One region of the Corallincola luteus genome, then DNA from elsewhere that is predicted to be linked to it. Evidence: predicted binding sites of a transcription regulator. Region 1 holds the regulator's gene; each other region holds the start of a gene.
What was found. Region 1 encodes MetJ, which represses methionine synthesis genes. Its sites were predicted from a motif close to TAGACGTCTAGACGTCTA; they were not measured.

Region 1 (4,289 bases):
CTGTAGTCACTGCCGTTACGGCCAAGGGTTACGGTTTCACCGTCGGGGCCACGACTGATAAAGCCAGTGACAATGGTGAGCTCCTCTTGGCGCTGTAACAGTTGTTCGGCCAGTTTTGGCTGCGACAGTGCAACATCGATCTCTGGTTGCGGTCCCGGCTGCGCCGAGAAAATCTCGCGTGCATCCAACCAGCCTGCGGGCACTGTCGACTGATTGAGCAATGCCGCCAGTAGCCGAGCTGACCATAGCTCGCCAAATCCGACAGTTTCGTTATAGCGCGCCGACTCATCGCCAGCTTGCAGCAGAGTCTGGATCTGGTTGAGATCATCGCTTAACGATTGCAGGGCTTGTTTTGCCGCGGCACCGTCTAACAGCTGGGTAATCAGACTGCCTTGAAAGCGCTCCAGATCAGTTAAGGTTTGTTTTACCAGCTCGTCATTGCTGCCCGCACTTTTGCTGCACAACACCAGCGCGTTGGTGGTTTTACCCGCCGCTGAGACCACCACAAGATCCCCTGCGGAGGTGTGCTCTTTTAGCAGCTCTACGACCCGCAGATAGCAATCTGCATCGGCCAAACTACTGCCACCAAACTTATGAACTCTGCTCCGTGATGACACGGATTCACTGCGCTGTGCGTGCTGCCACATATCGGCTGATTACCTTAGGTTATGCCAGTCGGCCAATTATAACTTAAACCGCATCAAAGCCCGCTTGCAGATCTGCAATTAGATCTGCCACATCTTCGATGCCGACAGATAAACGAAGCAGGTTGTTGCCAATGCCCGCTTCAATGCGCGCTGCTTCATCCATGGCTGCGTGGGTCATGGTTGCCGGGTGGGCAACTAAGCTTTCTACACCGCCAAGAGATTCTGCCAATGAGAACAAACTCAGACCACTGAGAAATGCTTTTACCTCATCGACGCCGCCTTTCAGCTCAAAGCTCAACATGGCACCAAAACCATGCTGCTGACGCTTGGCGATCTCGTGGCCTGGATGATCCGGCAGGCTCGGGTGATAAATCGCCGCAACTTTGGTTTGTTGCTGTAAGAATTTGATGATCTCCGCCGCATTATCCTGGTGTTGTTTCACTCGTGGCTTGAGCGTGCGCAAACCCCGCATGGTCAGGAAGCTGTCAAACGGAGAACCTGTGATCCCGATACAGTTTGCCCACCAAGCTAAATCATCACCCATTGCCTGCTCTTTGGCGACAACGGCACCGCCAACAACGTCGGAATGGCCGTTAATGTATTTGGTTGTAGAGTGGACGACGATATCTGCACCCAGAGTTAACGGCTGTTGCAATACCGGTGACAGGAAAGTGTTATCAACCGTGACTAAGGCACCTTGAGCGTGGGCTTGCTCGCAGATAGCTGCCACGTCAACCACACGTAGCAGTGGGTTACTTGGTGTTTCTACCCAAACCATTTTTGGCTTTTGTGCCAACGCCGCAGCGAACGCGGTGGGATCATTCTGATCAACCACCAACAATTTGAAATGGCCTTTCTTTTCTAAATTGGTGAACAGGCGATAGCTACCGCCATAACAGTCGTGAGGAACAACCAGCAGATCATCGGCTTCTAATAACATGGTAGCTAAATGCACAGCCGCCATACCCGTGCTGGTGATTACGCCTTTCGCGCCTTGCTCGAGTTCAGCTAACGCTTCGGCTAGTGCATCACGGGTAGGGTTGCCTGAACGTGTGTAATCATATTGTCGCGGCTGATCGAAGTCCGCAAACGTATAGTTGCTGGACAGATAGATTGGCGGTACCACAGCACCGTGCTGATGGTCAGTATCGATACCGGCACGCACCGATACGGTGGCAATGTTACGTTTGCTCATCTGGTTGCTCTCACTTTGGCTAAGGGGCCATCTGCTGGACATCAAAATATGCAGGCAGAGGCGGGCATGAGGCAACGATAAGGGATGAACTTTCAGACGTCAAGATATCTGGACGTCTAAACATCCCGCCATTTGGATTGCTATATTTGACTGACTCGTCTGACTCGGTACAATCAGCAGGGTTATTTGCAGCAAACGAAGGTAGGCAGCGCTGACATGGCAGAGTGGAACGGCGAATATATCAGCCCTTATGCAGAGCATGGTAAGAAGAATGAGCAGGTTAAAAAAATCACTGTTTCTATTCCGCTTAAGGTGCTTAAGATCCTGACCGACGAACGTACGCGTCGTCAGGTTAATAATTTACGCCATGCCACTAATAGTGAGCTGCTTTGTGAAGCGTTTCTGCATGCCTACACAGGGCAACCGCTGCCCGCTGATGACGACCTACGAAAAGACAGTCCAGATGACTTGCCTGAAGAGGTACGCAAGCAGATGGAAGAGTTAGGCTTACCGATCCCGGATCTGCACACCGAAGATTAGTCGCTCACCGTCATTTGGATTGCGTAATAAGGAGGCCGTTGCCTCCTTTTTTATCGCCTTTTGGTTACCTAACGGGCAAGCTGAGTGCTGTTGCGCTCGGTGTTTTGGCACAAAAATGACTTGACATTAAATGCCGATCACCTCAAATTTAGGCCGTATAGACGTCTAAACATCTAAATGTGACCCTGTGAGTCACATTGCATTCAGCACTGGCAAGGCCAGGGAGTTAAGTGAAATGGCATTAAGTCACGCACAGCAGATAGGTCTGTTGAACCAAAGCTTGTCGGAGCTTGGCAAGATCAATGTTTCTTTTGAGTTCTTCCCGCCAAGTAATGAAAAGATGGAGCAGACGCTGTGGAACTCGATTGAGCGTTTAGCCCCTCTAAAGCCTAAATTTGTCTCAGTGACTTATGGTGCCTGCAGCGGTGAACGGGATCGTACCCACGACATCGTTAAGCGGATTAAGAAAGATACCGGCTTGACCGCTGCCCCTCACTTAACTTGTATTGATGCCAGCCGAGATGAGTTACGCCAGATCGCCCGTGATTACTGGCAAAATGGTATTCGGGAGATTGTCGCACTACGTGGTGATTTGCCGGAAGGCAGTAATGAGCGCCCAGATATGTATGCGGCAGATCTAGTGGCTTTGCTGAAATCGGAAGCGGACTTTGATATTTCGGTAGCGGCCTACCCAGAAGTGCACCCAGAAGCGAAAAGTGCGCAAGCGGATCTGATTAACCTAAAACGCAAAGTGGATGCCGGTGCCAACCGTGCCATCACCCAGTTTTTCTTTGATGTGGAAAGCTATCTGCGTTTTCGTGACCGGTGTGTCACCGCGGGTATCGATGTTGAGATCGTGCCAGGTATATTGCCGGTATCAAACTTTAACCAACTTAAACGCTTCGCAGGCATGACCAGCGTTCATCTACCGCAGTGGCTGCATAAAATGTATGACGGCCTTGATGATGACGCCATGACGCGTAACCTGCTCGGCGCATCGATCGCTATGGATATGGTCAAGGTGCTGGCGAAAGAGGGCGTGAAAGACTTTCACTTCTATACCCTGAATCGTGCTGATCTGAGTTACGCCATCTGCCATTCATTGGGCGTACGTCCGAGTAACTAATTCAACAGATAATTTAAGCAAAAAAGAGCTGGCCATAGGCCGGCTCTTTTTTTATCTCACGTTAGGCTTGTTCCAACTATCTAGAGTCAGTTATGAGCCTGTTGCCGAACTAACATGGCTGGACGTTTCCACTGCGTCATTTCTGGTAGGGTCAGATAAGCGCCAACAAAAAAGCAGGCTGCGCCGACTAAGGTCCAAAGGTTGATTTGATATAAGTCGAGAACCTCCTGGCTACTGGGTAAGACCAGCGTGAATACGCCTGCGACCATAAAGGCGATAGAGCCGAGCATGTTAACCATGACGACCCACCATGAAATAGATCGTGGCTTCCATGCCCAAAAGCTGTGGCACTCTTCAATTACCGCAAGACCGCTGGCCACCAGGAAACAGACGCAACCGATGATGTCGGGAGTCCAGATCAGTAAATCTTGTTGCAACCAGTTCAGGTCACTTAACATCACATCAAAGGTATTTAGATTGAAGAACAAGGTGCCGACAAGCTGGATAAATGCACTTAACCAGCCAATCTGATTAGGTTGCCAGCTAAACCACGTGAAGGGGTTAGTGGGCGTAACACCCGCTTCTAATTCTGCCCGTCGATCAGCATTGACCACCTCGAGAAGCTGTAGGTAAGCGGCACTGGTGAAGAAGATAGAGCCAACAAAAAACACTATATTGATGGTGTCGACATCTTCTAACCAGTGACTGATTAGCCCAGGCCAGACCTCGTTGATACAGGGGGCGGCAAAACAAGCGGCACCGATCATGAATAGCATCGCCA
Region 2 (4,289 bases), 1.3 Mb from region 1:
GTGGGTGATAGTCAGGATCCAGCGATCCGCGAACAGTTAATGAGCACGTATAAATCGGCGTTAAACTCCCCTGAAGAGCAAAGAGCGCTGCAAGATTTTCAAAATGGCTGCGACATTGATAATTACCTACCAGCTTGCCTGTCCTATTTGGCCAGTCTGAACGAGCAAACCATGTTGTGCATCATGGATACAGCAGGATGCAGTATTATCATGCAACAGTTAGCGCACACCGAACAGCAACTGATTAAAGTGGCCAGCACAGATTATGAAAGTGCCAATGTAGCGACCACGCTAAAACCAGAGTTAGCTGCGATTATCGCTATGGTTTACCGCGGTGACTTGCTACCTATTCCGCCACAGGCCATTAGCGAATTTGACTTCCCAAGGGATGAACAACAAGCGCAAGCTTGGCAGGCAAAAGCGGAGCAATAAGCGCTGTTCAGCAGATAAAGCAAAATAAAAAGGCAGCCCAATGGCTGCCTTTTTATGTCACGCTTTGCTACAAAAGAAGCTAAGCAGCGAACACTATCAGTAATAGGTGAAGAAATCGTCGCTATGCAATAAAGGCGCAGCCGGAGCCTCTTGCGCTACCGTGCCTAAGTAAAGGAAACCAACAATCTCTTCATCGGTGTCCAAAGAAAATGCCTTTGCCACATCAGGGTGATGAGAGAGTTCACCGGAGCGCCACATGGCGCCAAAGTCTTGCGCAAACGCCGCTTGTTGCATCGCCATCATTGCACAACCGGCAGACAAGACTTGCTCTGAACGGGGCACATTGGCATGGGGTGTTGGTGACGCAATACCGACAATAATCATCGGCGCACGCAGAGGCATCTGTTTCGCGCGTGCGATTTTGTCTTCGGGCGCGCCGGCTGCAGTAGCAATATCAGCAAATAACTGGCCTAAGCGCGCTAAACCATCACCCTCTACGATAACGAAGCGCCACGGCTTTAAGCGACCATGATCAGGAACGCGCAATGCCGCCTGAAAAATGTTCTCTAAAGTCTGCCCTGTGGGTGCAGGTGCTTTAAGTTTCGGATGAGAACAGCGGTTAAGAAGAAGATTAATTACATCCATGGCAATTCACCAATCATTAAACTAGGGGGTCAAGGTACCAGATCGCTTTCAACGAGACTAGAGAGAGCAATAGGGTTTTCAACGTGTTGAGCTGATTAATACGAGATACCCCACACTTCGCTGCAAATACTTACATAATGTTAACAAATCTGTGCATTTTCCATGACAAACAACAGGCAAACATTAGCCATTACTAACGATGAAGACCTCTATTCAAACAGCGAGCAACCCGACGGTTACCCGCTGTCGCCTGTCTATGCGAATCATTAGTTCTGCGATTTCATCACCGAACGATGTACCCAATAATCGACACTGGTATAGCGACCGCCGCCGGTAAAGAACAAAGACAGCAACATCACAAAATAGGTAATGGCAAACTCGATACCGTTGTTAAGCACAACAAAGCTGCCACTCGAACTTAACCACTCGTAATTGCCATGTTCCTGCAGAATCTCTTTCGCGATGGCCAATTTCTGCGCGGATTCCGCCACCTGTTCACTTGCCAACCAACTGTTGGGATCAGCGATCGCCAGCCAACCATTAGGCCAATGTACGCTAAACGCCGCCACTAGCATGGTCACCATCAGAGGGATAGACACCCAGCGCACCAAAATGCCGGGGATCAGCAAAATGCCACCTATAAACTCTGCAGCGATAGCCAGACTGGCCAGCAATAAAGGAAACGGCAAACCCAAGCCCCATTCGCTGTTCCCAAACCATTCAACAACGCCGTCAAAGCCCTGTATTTTATTCCACCCTGCTTGGATCATCACGGGCGCGAGATAGAGACGGAGTAACAGGGGCGCAAGGCCATCAATTTGTGAAATCCCCTTCCAGACATTATCTACTGGTGTATAAAGCTGCTTGACGCCCATGGCTCGGTTTCCTCAACTATTTGAATTTGCTATCTACTAAGGATAGACAGGCAAACCCAAGATAATATTTCAACAATTTGTAGCAGCATGGATGGTAAGACTTCTAGACGTCTAAAACCGATTCAGTTAGACTCGTTCTAATTTAGGGCGGTTTACGCCCTTTTTAGTCACTGAACAGTTGCTAGACGTACAGGTTAAAGCTCATGCCGATCCGAATTCCAGACGAGCTCCCCGCAGCCAATATTCTCAAACAGGAGAATATTTTCATCATGCCCGCCTCTCGTGCGGAGCATCAGGACATTCGTCCACTGCGTGTGTTGATCCTTAATCTCATGCCGAAGAAGATCGAAACCGAAACTCAGCTGCTACGTTTACTTTCAAACAGCGCGCTGCAGATAGATGTCGAACTATTGCGCATCGATGATCGCCCGTCGAAGAACACGCCAAAAGAGCACTTGGATGCCTTCTACCGCAGCTTTGAAGAGATTAAAGATAACTGCTACGACGGCTTTATTATTACTGGCGCACCGTTAGGTCAGATAGCGTTTGAAGAGGTGCATTATTGGGAACGGATGCAAACCATCATGGATTGGTCAAAAAGCCATGTTGTCAGCACCATTTTCCTCTGCTGGGCAGCCCACGCAGCACTAAGCCACTTCTATGGTTTACAACGCCATCTGCGCGAGGAGAAATTATCTGGTGTTTATGAACATCAGGTGCGTGAAGCGGCTAAAGACCACCCGTTGTTACGTGGCTTTGATGGATTTTTCTATGCGCCCCACAGCCGCTACGCCGAAGTCAGAGTAAAAGCGATTGATGAGCATCCTGAGCTGGAGGTGTTGGTTGACTCCGAAAAAGCCGGTTTATACCTGCTAGGTTCGAAAGATGGCCGACAGTTTTTTGTTACTGGCCATCCAGAATATGATGCCAATACCATTGATGATGAATACCGCCGCGATCTTGATGCAGGGATAGACCCGCAGGTCCCGGAAAACTATTACGCTGATAACGATCCAAACCAGCCATACAAGGTGCGCTGGCGCAGCCATGGTAATCTGCTATTTACCAACTGGCTCAACTACCATGTTTATCAGCTCACCCCGTTTAATCTAAACGAAGCGTCTTTGGTTGCATTAAGCCAAGCCCACGCCGAATCGTTATAGGAAGCAGAAGTTTGAACAGAATAGAACGTATTCAGGCACTGGAAACCACACTCAAGCAACGTATTGCCGTTATTGACGGCGGTATGGGCACCATGATCCAGAATCAAAAGCTGGAAGAAGCTGACTATCGTGGTACACGTTTCGCTGACTGGCCATCGGATGTCAAAGGCAATAACGATCTGCTGGTACTGACCCAGCCCGAGCTCATCTACAACATCCATCGGCAATACCTAGAAGCCGGTGCCGATATCCTCGAAACCAACAGTTTTAATGCTACCAGTATCGCCATGGCCGACTACGACATGGAATCTCTGGTGGTGGAGATCAATCGCGAGAGCGCCCGCTTGGCACGCCAAGCGGCAGACGATGTCGCCGCGGAAACAGGTATTCCTCGCTATGTTGCTGGTGTTTTAGGCCCAACTAACCGTACCGCGTCTATCTCACCGGATGTGAATGACCCCGGTTTCCGCAATACCAGCTTTGATGAGCTTGTTGAGGCTTATATTGAAGCGACAAACGCTTTGATTGATGGTGGTTCGGACCTGATCTTAATCGAAACGGTTTTCGATACATTAAACGCCAAAGCCGCGATTTTTGCCGTACAAACGGTGTTTGAGCAGATCGGTTACGAATTGCCGATCATGATCTCCGGCACCATCACCGATGCCTCTGGCCGTACTTTGTCAGGCCAAACCACTGAAGCCTTTTATCATTCTCTGCGCCACGCTAAGCCGATCTCATTTGGCTTGAACTGCGCCTTAGGCCCCAAAGAGCTGCGCCAATACGTGCGTGATCTGTCGCAGATCTCCGAGACCTTTGTCTCTGTGCACCCCAACGCTGGTTTGCCAAATGCCTTCGGTGAGTATGATCTTGACCCGGCAGAGATGGCCGAACATATCAAAGAGTGGGCAGAATCTGGCTTAGTGAACCTGGTCGGTGGCTGCTGTGGTACCACGCCAGAACATATCCGAGCCATGGCAGACGCCGTTGCTGGCGTCGAGCCTCGTCCACTGCCCGAACTGGACATCGCCTGCCGGCTGTCCGGTCTAGAACCGCTGGTAATAGATAAAGACACGCTGTTTGTAAATGTCGGTGAGCGCACCAACGTTACCGGCTCAGCCATGTTTAAACGCCTGATCAAAGAGGAGCAGTATGAAACCGCCCTCGATGTGGC
Region 3 (4,289 bases), on a different contig from region 1:
TTATACGCTGCGTCCTGGGCGTCAAACACGTCCGTTGATGGCATTGAAACGACACGCACCTTACGGCCTTCCGCAGTCAACGTGGCATAGGCTTCAACTGCGAGTTGAACCTCAGATCCGGTAGCAATCAGGATAAGCTCAGGCTGACCTTCACAATCCTTCAACACATAACCACCGCGGGCGATATCAGCAACCTGCTGTGGGGTACGATCCTGATGAGCCAAGTTCTGGCGAGTAAAGATAAGGCTAGTAGGCCCCTCTTTACGCTCAATCGCCGCTTTCCAAGACACTGCTGATTCAACCGTGTCACATGGACGCCAGTTTTCCAGATTAGGTGTCATACGCAAGCTGGAGATCTGCTCTACTGGCTGGTGCGTCGGACCATCTTCACCCAAACCGATAGAATCGTGGGTATAAACAAAGATGCTACGCTGCTTCATCAACGCGGCCATACGTACCGCATTACGAGCGTATTCAACGAACATTAAGAAAGTAGCACCGTAAGGTACGAAACCTTTGTGCAGAGCAAGACCATTCATGATGGCTGACATGCCAAATTCACGCACGCCGTAAAAGATATAGTTGCCGTCAGCATCATCAGCAGTGAGGCCTTTCGCCCCACTCCACAATGTCAGGTTAGAACCCGCGAGATCGGCTGAGCCGCCCATGAATTCAGGTAACAATGGGCCATAAGCATTCAGGCAGTTCTGACTTGCTTTACGAGTCGCAATGACTTCGCCTTTGGCTTGCAGGTCAGCAATGTACTGATCTGCTTGCGCTGAGAACTCAGCAGGCAGGTCACCCTTCATGCGGCGCTCATACTCAGCGGCTAACTCAGGGTGTTCGCCACGATAAGCAGCAAATTTGTCATGCCAAGCGGCTTCTTCGGCCTGACCCGCATCTTTCGCACTCCACTGCTCGTAGTGATCAGCAGGGATCTCAAATGCACCATGCTTCCAACCAAGGAATTCACGTGATGCAGCGATCTCTTCATCGCCTAATGGCGCACCGTGACAGTCGTGGCTACCAGCTTTATTCGGCGAGCCGTAACCAATCACGGTCTTACAACAGATAAGGGTTGGCTTGCCAGTTTCTGCACGCGCCGCATCGACTGCTGCTGCAATCGCTGCTGCATCATGGCCATCAACCGCTGGAATAACGTGCCAGCCGTATGATTCGAAACGCTTGGCCGTGTCATCGGTAAACCAGCCTTCAACTTCACCGTCAATTGAGATGCCGTTGTCATCCCAAAATGCAATCAACTTACCTAGACCCAAGGTGCCAGCCAATGAACAGGCTTCATGGGAGATACCTTCCATCAAGCAACCGTCACCGAGGAAACAATAGGTGTAGTGGTCAACCACATTATGAACACCACGGTTAAACTGCGCGGCCAATGATTTTTCTGCGATCGCAAAACCAACCGCATTGGTGATGCCCTGACCCAGTGGCCCGGTGGTAGTTTCTACACCCGGCGCATAACCATATTCAGGATGACCAGGGGTTTTAGAATGCAATTGACGGAAGTTTTTCAAATCATCAATTGAGAGGTCGTAGCCTGTGAGGTGTAACAGGGAATACAACAACATAGAACCGTGGCCGTTGGATAATACGAAACGATCGCGGTCAACCCATTCAGGATTAGTTGGGTTGTGCTTCATATAATCGCGCCAGAGAACCTCCGCGATATCAGCCATACCCATAGGTGCGCCGGGGTGACCCGACTTAGCTTTTTGTACACCATCCATGCTCAGTGCACGGATTGCGTTGGCAAGATCACGACGAGAAGGCATCGAATACTCCCAGCTCTATAATTTGAAGTGTCTGAAAAAATGGACGCATATTGTCAATGTTTCTGTGTACATTAGCAACGAAATTCTACGCCTCTATATATGTAATCTATTATTTACGTTTACACGTACAACAAAGCGGTTATGCGCTTTTTTTACGATCGGGGCTAGCACATTTGCAGCTCTCTTGGTTAGAATAGACGTCTAGACGTTCATACATATATAAGTCTATCTATCTGGATGACACCCATGGCACAACATTTATTTACCTCCGAATCCGTTTCTGAGGGGCACCCCGACAAAATCGCAGATCAGATCTCTGATGCTGTTCTCGATGCAATTCTCGAACAGGACTCTATGGCACGCGTAGCCTGTGAGACCCTGGTTAAAACCGGCATGGTGCTAGTGGCAGGCGAAGTCACTACAGAAGCATGGGTAGATATCGAACAACTGGTACGTGATACCGTTCGAGATATTGGCTATGTGCACTCGGATATGGGCTTTGACGCTGACTCCTGTGCTGTCGTTAACGCTATCGGTAAACAATCGCCTGATATCGCTCAAGGTGTTGACCGCGGTGATCCTCGCGAGCAGGGGGCTGGTGACCAAGGCTTGATGTTCGGTTACGCCAGCAACGAGACTGATGTCCTGATGCCTGCGCCAATTACTTATGCCCACCGCCTCGTAAAGCGTCAGGCTGAAGTACGTAAGAACGGCACACTTCCTTGGTTACGCCCAGACGCTAAAAGCCAGGTAAGTTTTGTTTATGAAAACGGCAAGCCTGTTGGCATTGATGCTGTGGTGTTATCGACACAGCACTGTGACAGCGTCAGCCAAAGTGACCTGGTAGAAGCGGTTCGCGAAGTCATTATCGATCCGGTACTACCCCGCGAATGGCTAAACGACAAGACCAAGTACTTCATCAACCCCACCGGTCGCTTTGTTATCGGTGGCCCGATGGGTGACTGCGGCTTAACTGGCCGGAAGATCATCGTTGATACCTACGGTGGTATGGCTCGCCACGGTGGCGGTGCGTTCTCCGGTAAAGATCCGTCAAAAGTTGACCGTAGCGCCGCTTACGCTGGCCGTTACGTGGCAAAAAACATTGTTGCTGCTGGGTTAGCTGAACGCTGTGAGATCCAGGTAAGTTATGCCATTGGCGTAGCCGAACCGACCTCTATCAGCGTCGAAACCTTTGGTACAGGTAAAGTGGCTGACGAGCTGTTAGTTAAACTGGTTAGAGAACACTTTGACCTGCGTCCATATGGTCTCACTGAAATGTTAGATTTAGTGCAGCCTATCTACAAAGAAACCGCCGCTTATGGTCACTTTGGCCGTGAGCAGTTCCCTTGGGAGCAGGTTGATAAAATAGACGCTCTTCGCGCCTCTGCAGGCTTATAATTGACTGACTAAATTTGCCGCCCCCGTGCATTAGCACACCCCACAAAGTGCTGTGGGTGCCATACACCTGCGGCATTTTTTCATCCCAAAGATAAAGGTAAGCGAAAGCTTGCCTTTTTTGTTTATACTGCGTTGATTGATCACGAAAACAGGCTTCGCTTTCTACGCACTGCTTTTCAATATCGTTTGGTCAGGATAAGAGTTACATCATGCGCAACATTCGACTATTTCACCCAGAACCGCTGACCTCTCCGTCAACGGTCGAGCTAAGTAGTGATGCCGCGGGTCACGTGGCGCGCGTACTCCGAATGCGCCTCGGCGATCCGGTGACGCTTTTTAATGGCGACGGTCATGAGTATCTTGGAACACTCAGTGTTGTCGACAAGCGCAATGTGTCAGTGCAGATACAGCAAGCTCACCCCGCAGATCGGGAAAGCCCACTTGCGATCCACTTAGGCCAAGGAATAAGCCGTGGTGAAAAGATGGATATCACAATACAGAAGTCAGTCGAGTTGGGCGTACAAGAGATCACACCACTGATTACTGAACGTTGCGGCGTCAAACTCAACAATGAACGCTGGGAGAAGAAAGTCGCACATTGGCAGAAAGTGGCTATCAGTGCCTGCGAACAGTGTGGCCGCAACAGAGTGCCGCGTATCAATTCGCCCCAGCCGCTATCGGAATGGTTGGCCAGAACAACTGACGCCACTCGTCTCACTTTGCATCCTCATACCGATACCAGCTTTAGCAACATGGCGGCGCCTGGGGATCAGGTAGAGATACTTATCGGCCCCGAGGGCGGACTCTCCGAACAAGAGATTACCGTCGCTGAGCAAGCGCAATTCTTTACCGTCAAACTCGGTCCTCGCATATTACGAACAGAAACCGCAGCGTTGGTTGCTATCAGCGCTTTGCAACTCAGATTTGGTGACTTGGGATAACAGAATGACTATTACCGTCGGTATCGTGATGGACCCCATCACAGATATAAATATCAAGAAAGACAGCAGCTTTGCCATGCTAGTGGCGGCACAGGCTCGGGGTTGGCAACTGCGCTATATGGAGATGGCCGATCTTTACCTCGACCAAGGCAAAGCC

Region 2: metA (homoserine O-acetyltransferase MetA) is a predicted target of MetJ. The motif match lies at 2,049-2,066, and genes of this name have one in related genera.
Region 3: metK (methionine adenosyltransferase) is a predicted target of MetJ. The motif match lies at 1,988-2,005, and genes of this name have one in related genera.

The regions. Positions count from the first base shown of each region.
Region 1 is NZ_SJXE01000001.1:126,024-130,312, forward strand. Features, by position in the region: gene metL (bifunctional aspartate kinase/homoserine dehydrogenase II) at 1-647, opposite strand, end outside; gene metB (cystathionine gamma-synthase) at 691-1,842, opposite strand; gene metJ (met regulon transcriptional regulator MetJ) at 2,059-2,382, shown strand; gene metF (methylenetetrahydrofolate reductase) at 2,618-3,508, shown strand; gene EZV61_RS00535 (hypothetical protein) at 3,595-4,289, opposite strand, start outside.
Region 2 is NZ_SJXE01000001.1:1,459,110-1,463,398, reverse strand. Features, by position in the region: gene EZV61_RS06525 (hypothetical protein) at 1-432, shown strand, start outside; gene EZV61_RS06520 (NAD(P)H nitroreductase) at 529-1,077, opposite strand; gene EZV61_RS06515 (HvfX family Cu-binding RiPP maturation protein) at 1,344-1,952, opposite strand; gene metA (homoserine O-acetyltransferase MetA) at 2,156-3,115, shown strand; gene metH (methionine synthase) at 3,127-4,289, shown strand, end outside.
Region 3 is NZ_SJXE01000008.1:140,714-145,002, forward strand. Features, by position in the region: gene tkt (transketolase) at 1-1,793, opposite strand, end outside; gene metK (methionine adenosyltransferase) at 2,040-3,191, shown strand; gene rsmE (16S rRNA (uracil(1498)-N(3))-methyltransferase) at 3,401-4,132, shown strand; gene gshB (glutathione synthase) at 4,137-4,289, shown strand, end outside.